Linked DNA regions of Bdellovibrio bacteriovorus. The protein of the gene in region 2 binds, or shares a complex with, the protein of the main gene of each other region. Links are inferred from orthologs where the notes say so. Each region holds a gene or a part of one and is shown on either strand. Other genes may lie near its edges.

The links. The genes of interacting proteins can lie anywhere in the genome.
Region 1: the proteins of smc (region 2) and AZI86_RS14170 are in contact, whole or in part, in a crystal structure (PDB 3ZGX), measured with the Bacillus subtilis proteins. The link is inferred for Bdellovibrio bacteriovorus from one-to-one orthologs.

The regions. Positions count from the first base shown.
Region 1 is NZ_LUKE01000003.1:361,548-364,384, forward strand. The notes cover bases 73-2,837. They hold AZI86_RS14170 (segregation and condensation protein A), read right to left. Parts: upstream 2,087-2,837; coding sequence 1,058-2,086; downstream 73-1,057. Other genes in these bases: scpB (SMC-Scp complex subunit ScpB), read right to left, coding at 73-1,049; AZI86_RS14175 (site-2 protease family protein), read right to left, coding at 2,162-2,824. Also shown: more of scpB, read right to left, coding at 1-72. UniProt on the Bacillus subtilis protein: Participates in chromosomal partition during cell division. May act via the formation of a condensin-like complex containing Smc and ScpB that pull DNA away from mid-cell into both cell halves.
Region 2 is NZ_LUKE01000006.1:250,520-254,760, reverse strand. What follows is about bases 8-4,176. They hold smc (chromosome segregation protein SMC), read right to left. Parts: upstream 3,796-4,176; coding sequence 208-3,795; downstream 8-207. Other genes in these bases: AZI86_RS18080 (hypothetical protein), read right to left, coding at 4,111-4,176; AZI86_RS18090 (ABC transporter substrate-binding protein), read left to right, coding at 8-168. In the rest of the region: more of AZI86_RS18090, read left to right, coding at 1-7; more of AZI86_RS18080, read right to left, coding at 4,177-4,241. UniProt on the Bacillus subtilis protein: Required for chromosome condensation and partitioning.

The DNA of each region.
Region 1 (2,837 bases), on a different replicon or contig from region 2:
AAGTTTGAAGTGGTGGTGATTTCTTCCAATTGCTCTTGGATTTTCATCAGCTCTTCTTCACCTTGAGAGTAAGAAGTCACGACTTCTTGAGACAATGAATCTGTCAAAGAAGCTAATTTCGGTTTTTCTTCGGCTTGCTCTTCATCGATACCTTCAGGCAACAATTCGTCGATTTGTGACAATGTTGGAAGTTCTTTGATAGAACGAAGACCAAAGATTTCTAAGAACTTTTTAGTTGTTCCGTATTGCATTGGACGACCTGGAAGGTCTGATTTGCCCTCAAAGCAAACCAAGTTTTTTTCCATCAAAGCACGAAGCAAATGTCCTGATTCGACGCCACGGATCTCATCAACTTCAAATTTTACCGTTGGCTGTTTGTAAGCCACGATAGAAAGAACTTCTAACGCTGGACCTGAAAGCTTGAACTGACGCGCTTTCAAAGTGCGTTTTAGGAAGTCCATATTGTCAATTTTAGTACGTAACTGGAATCCACCTGGAACTTCTTCCAAGGTAACCCCACGACGACCCCCCGCATATTCAACCGCCAACTGATCCAAAGTACGACGAAGGTGGTTGGTCTTAATATTTGTGCCTTTAAAAAGTAACTTTAAAGACGCCATGCTTACAGGACGGTCGCTGGCAAAAAGAACGCTTTCAACGATACTTTCTAAGCGTTCGTCTTCAACGAATTCGATTTCTTCAATTTCTGCAGAATCAAAACCATCAAGCTCAGTACCTTCAAGGGACACTTCGTCTTCTTCAGACATTTCCATTTCTTCGGTTTCTGATTCATCACCTTCTGGCAAGAAACCTTCAGACTCTTCCTCTTCCTGCAAGAAAATAGAAGTTTCAGATTCAATACCGTCTTCAAAAGAAACTTCTTCGTTTTCGATTTCTGTTTCCATGATTGATTCAGCAATAACCTCATCCGCACTTTCGGCTTCTGAGGTTTCAACGGCAACATCGGTATTTTCAGTCACTTCCGCCACTGACTCAAGAACTTCTGTTTCTTCAACTTGTGATGATTTTTTACCTTTTTTTCTTGCCATAGTCCCCTCTACACTTCGCTCACATCATCTTTAAAGAGTTCATTTTCCATCGCTAAGATCTCGTCATCCGACGCGATCTCGAGATCAAGGCCAGCAAGTTCTTCATTGAACTCAAGACCTTCGGCGACTTCGGCTCCCAATTCCATTTGTAGAGGCTGTTCTTCCGTCACTGCATCAGCTTGCGCATCTTGCGCCTCACTGCCATCTGCTATTATATCTTCATCTAAATCGACTTTTTGAGTCGCTTGCATCATTTGCGCAGCCACTTCATCGGCGCGCATAGAATCATACTCTTCCACACGTGCTAGGACGTCGGTTTCGATCGGTTTTTTGGTATCAACCCAAATATCCGCATAAACTTCAGTTTGGTAAAGGCTCACAAAGCCCATTTTACCAAGTTCTAACAACGACAAAAAGGTGATCAAGGCCTGGCGAGCACGCTCTTCAGTGGCACTGACAAGATCCATCATGGTGACTCTTTGACCCACAACCAGACGGTCTTTGAACTCTAAGATGCGGCTAGCAATCGACTGAGCTTTTGCGGCCACTTCGTGGACTTTCTTTTTCATGCTACGCAAAGCTTTGCGATAGCTTGAAATCAAAGAAAACAAAGCGTTGTCTTCTAAGATAATTTCTTCTTCTTTTTCGTGAAGAGATTCGCGCGTCCCGCGCAACCAAACATCACGACCCACCAAAGGACGGTCGTAAAGAAGTTTCGCGGCTTCTTGGTATTTTTGATATTCTAATAGTTTTTGAACAAGTTCCTTACGTGGATCTTCCGCTTCAACCACTTCGCCGTTTTCATCGTATTGCGGTAACAGCATGCGGGATTTAATTTGAATCAACGTTGAAGCCATGGCGATAAATTCGCCCGCCACTTCAAGATCCAGCTCTTTCATAAGCTTGATGTATTCAAGGTATTGCTTCGTGATCTCATGGATTTTGATATCCATGATGTCCATCTCTTCCTTGCGGATAAGATATAATAGAAGACCTAAAGGACCTTCAAATTTCGGCAACTGGACCGTAATACTCATTATGAAACTTCCCCCTCAAAACGTACTGCTTCAGCTTCGCGACCCGAGGTCGCTGCGCTCTGCGGCCTCTCGGCCCTAAACCCCAAAGCCTTGCAAAGCCAAGGCAATCAGATGATTGCTTCCCCAAAAAACTGGAATTGCAAGAACACTTAAAGCCCCAGTAAAAACCAATGCCATCAAAACCATACTGCTAATATGTTCGTTTTGCTCTAGCTTATAATTCCATTGCGCCGGTAAAAAGCGCGCCAAAACCTTCCCACCATCCAACGGATGCATAGGCAGGATATTGAAAACGGCTAAGAACATATTTGTCACAATAAAAGTCTGCAAAATTTTAATTAAACCTTCAGCATAAGTGCTTGTGCTATAAAACTTAGCGACAACCGCGATACCGATAGCGCCGACGATGGCCAAAAGAATATTCGAAAGAGGACCGGCAATCGCAATCCAGAACATATCGACACGAGGATTCTTTAAATTGCGAGAATTCACCGGCACAGGCTTCGCCCAGCCGAAAAAAATTGGACTGGAAAACACAATGGCCGCGATGGGTAAAATCAAAGTCCCTAAAATATCCATATGAACAACGGGGTTCATGGTCAGGCGGCCCATTTGCTCTGCCGTGTTATCTCCACGAAGCTTTGCAACAAAGCCATGCGCGAACTCGTGAAAACAAAGTGCAAAAAGGAACGGAATAAAATAAATGCCTATCTTGGCGCCAATCTCTACGATATCCATACAACCTCAACGC
Region 2 (4,241 bases):
TCGCCCTTAAAAATCTCCTCTTTACCATCCATGGAGTTGGAGTCCGATATCAAGTATTTGTCGGACCAAAGAGCCTATTGGCCCGTTCTCACCGTGCGTGAACGCAACGGCCTGAAACTTATGTACGATCAAATTTTAGCCCAGATTAAAAAAGAAAAAAGCCGCTGATTTCTCAGCGGCTTTTTACGTCGTCCTTCAATACATCGATTAGTGAATATCTTGAAGAGATACAGACACCATTGTCGACACACCACGCTCTTGCATGGTCACGCCGTACAATTTTTTAGCAACTTCCATCGTATGTTTATTATGCGTCACTACGATGATTTGCGAACGTTTGGCCATTTCACGAACCAAGTCGTTGAATCGGAATACGTTGGCATCATCAAGTGGCGCATCAACCTCATCCAGTAAGCAATACGGAGAAGGCTTCACCAAGAAGATCGAGAACACAAGCGCCACCGCCGTCAGGGCTTTTTCGCCCCCCGACATCAATGAGACGTTTTGAGTTTTCTTTCCCGGAGGGCGAGCGATGATTTCAATACCCGCCTCATTCTTCTCTGTTTCTTCAACCATTTCAAGCCATGCTTCCCCGCCACCGAAAAGGACTGGGAATACACGAGTGAAACGATCGTTAACCAAGTCAAAGGTCTCTTTGAAACGTTTAGAACAGATGCGGTTGATACGATCGATCACTTTACGCAATTGTTCTTTAGCTTCGGTTAAGTCCGCATGTTGTTTCGTTAAGAACTCATAACGTTGAGCGGTCTCTTCGTATTCTTCGATTGCTGACAAGTTCACTTCGCCGATCTTCGCCAATTTCTCACGAAGCTCTTTCAGTTCACCTTCTGCGGTTAAGAAGTCACCTTCGCGGCCCGCGTATTTTTCAACAACGTCTGGAAGGTTGAGCATGTAACGTTCACGCACTTGATCAATCAAGTACTGCTCTTTCATCTTCGCTTGTTCAAGCTTCAATTGAGAGTCATTCATTTTGTGTTGTCTTTCGTTGCGCGCGCGTTGTGAAGACATGGCTTCATCTTCCAACTGGCGAACGGTTTCAGACATCACTTCGTATTCGTCTTTAGTGCGAGCCACTGACAATTTCATTGTCTCGACTTCGTCTAACAAACGTTCAAATTCGATTTTCTTTTCTTCCAGAGTCATCTGGCTTTCAGTCATTTGCGAACTGTAGCCTTGAGCTTCCTCGTTCATACGAGTCAACTGACCGTCTAAGTCATTCAAAGACTTCGTCACCATTTCAAGCTGACGAAGAACCCCTTGGTATTCTTGAGTCTTCGAAGCCGATTTAACCTGTAAATCAGTGACTTCCGCCTGCATGCCATCAAAGCCCGTGCGCGTGAAGCTAAGTTCTTTGTTTAAAGTCTCAACTTCCATTTCAAGAACAGTTTTCTTTTCACGAGCTTCTTGAAGAGCGATTGTCAGCTCTTCCATCTTTTGCTCTTGAACTTCCACTTGTTCAGTCAATTTTTTAACTTCGCGCTCTTGGCGTTCAACGGCCGTTTGGGCGTTGACTAGTTCGTTTTCCGCACGTTCTAGGTCTTTACGAAGTTCGGTGACTTTGATTTCTTGCTCAACCTTACGTTTTTGCGCGCCTTCAAAGTCGTTAACGACGTTAGTTAATTGTTCTTCCGTTTTTTTCAAAGCGGCTTGAGCCAGCGCTAATTTACCCGCGTACTCATCTTTACGATCAGAAAGTTCTTTGATTTCACGACGACGTTTTAAAACGCCTGAATCTGCTGATTCCGTCGATCCACCTGTCAAAACTCCGTCAGCTGTGAGCGTGTCACCGTCAAGGGTAACAAATGTCCAACCTTCATAACGTGGGCGAAGAGCCAACGCCGTGCGGATAGAATCCACGATGGCTACGCCATCAAGCAAGTAAGCCACAGTGCCTTTAAACTTATCCGCCGCTTGAACTACGTCTTTCAAAATAGCTTGAACGCCGGTTTCATTTTCAGGCGCCGAAGCACGGTGCAAGCTTTGCGAACTGCTTTGCGCTGACAAGAAGCTAGAACGACCGGTTTTTTGTTCTTTCAAATGATCAACAGCTTCCAACGCCACGTCAGAGTCGGAAGAAAGAAGCATTTGCAGGCGTGAGCCCAGGGCCGCTTCCATCGCGACTTCGTACTGCGCCGGAACTTCAACAACCTCGGATACCGGTTGAAAATGAGTGACCACCGAACCATCAGCCATCAACTCTTGTGTTTTGGTTTTCTGCCAAAGCATGACTTGTTTCACGCCTTCTTGGAAACCTTCGAAGTTGTTTTGCAAGTTTTCTAAACCGTACAAACGAGAAGCAACCTCATTCAAGCTGTCTTTGAACTGTTCCATCTCAGCACGTTTAGTAGCGGCACTTTCCGTCAGGATTTTTTTATTCGCTTCAAACGATTCGAAATCATTCGCCAAATCCAATTGCATTTGACGTTCTTTTTCTAGCTCGTTGAAAACTTTTTTACGGCGGCCCTCAAACTCAACGTGTTTTTCACGAAGTTCGTTTAGGACCAATTGCTCGTTATCTTGACGGTCCGTCAAATCAGAGATTTGCGAACGTAAAGAGTTTACACGCGCATCCAAGGAAGACTCAGACTGACCGACCGCGAATAGATCACGGCGTTTCACCGTCAATTCTTCATCGACTTGTGAAATGCGGTTGTTCGAGTTTTGGAAGATTTCATTTTTTTCTGTGAATTGAGCCGTTAAAGTTTCGGCTTCTTCTTTAAGCTCTGCGACCTGAGAATCCAAAGTCGCTTTATCACGAGCCAACAACTCTTGACGGGCTTGCTGTTCTTGCAAGATCGTGCCGGTCATCTGTTCATTACGACGAGCCTGTTCGATTTCAAAACGAAGCTCTTGGATTTCCATTTCTTTTTTCTGAACTGTTGATTGTTTTGCAAAAAACTCAGTTTGTTGCGATTCAACCAGCTTTTCTTTTTCCAAGATTTGAAGCTTCAAAACTTCTAATTGCCCCTGAAGAGTGGAAAGGTTTGTTTCACCTTCCACTTCCATGCTTTGTGCTTCGTTGAAGATATTTTGCGCTTCGTCCGCCGCACGTTTCAACTCTACGTACTGAGCTGAAGACAACCAGAGGTCCAAATCTTCGATTTGGTTTTTGATGTTACGATAACGTTCCGCACGTTGGGCTTGTCTTTGCAAAGAATCAATTTGGCGCTTTAACTCGCCGATGATGTCTTGCAAACGCACCAAATTTTGGTCCGTAGAAATAAGTTTTCTTTGCGATTCTTTTTTACGAGCTTTGAACTTCGTAATCCCGGCCGCTTCTTCGATCAACATACGACGATCTTCAGCTTTAGCCGTGATGATTTTACCGATCATACCTTGAGCGATGATCGAGAAACCTTTAGAGCCCGCACCCGTATCCATAAAGATCTCTTGCACGTCTTTTAAACGCGCTGGTTCTTTATTGATGAAGTACTCCCCCTCACCATTTCGGTGAAGACGACGCGTGACCATGATTTCAGAATGTTTAATATACTTTGCCGGAAAAGCTCCGCCGTCGTTTTCAAGCGTCAACGAAACTTCGCACATCCCCAAGGGGGCGTAACCTTCGGCACCGCCAAAGATAACGTCGGTCATTTGCGAGCCGCGCAGATCTTTCGCGGACATCTCGCCCATAACCCACATAAGGGCGTCGACGATATTGGACTTACCACAACCGTTAGGCCCTACGATACCCGTAATGCCGGCGTCGAAATGAATGACGGTGCGATCTTTAAAAGACTTAAAACCAATGAGTTCAATTTTCTTAATTCTCAAAGTACAATCCCCTCGGCTTGCTTTATTTCGACCCTGCCGAAATAACGTCTTTCGCTTGCGCAGCCTGCGCCTCACCCGTCCTTGGTCTAGCTAGACAAAAGCCCATTTCACTGTCCAAGGAGTCCGAGACTATGTCAACTGTAGGGTCTAAAAAGAAGTACAGAAGCTTAAAAAGAAGGCAAAGTTTCGAGCGTATTTATTGCGACGCGTTTGAGATGTGACGCGTTTGCTTAGGGGATGAGCATTTCAAAAATATAAACGGCGCACCTTTCTGGGGTACGCCGAGTATTTAAATGGGAAGTGAACGATCGGAAATTATTGGCAGTAAACGCCTGAAGTACCGTATTGCATCTGGCTCAGAGTCATACCAGAGCAATTCATTTGAGTGACTTGTTGATAACCGTAGTTCGCATAAGAGATCTGACCACAAGTCATCGTTGGAGTAC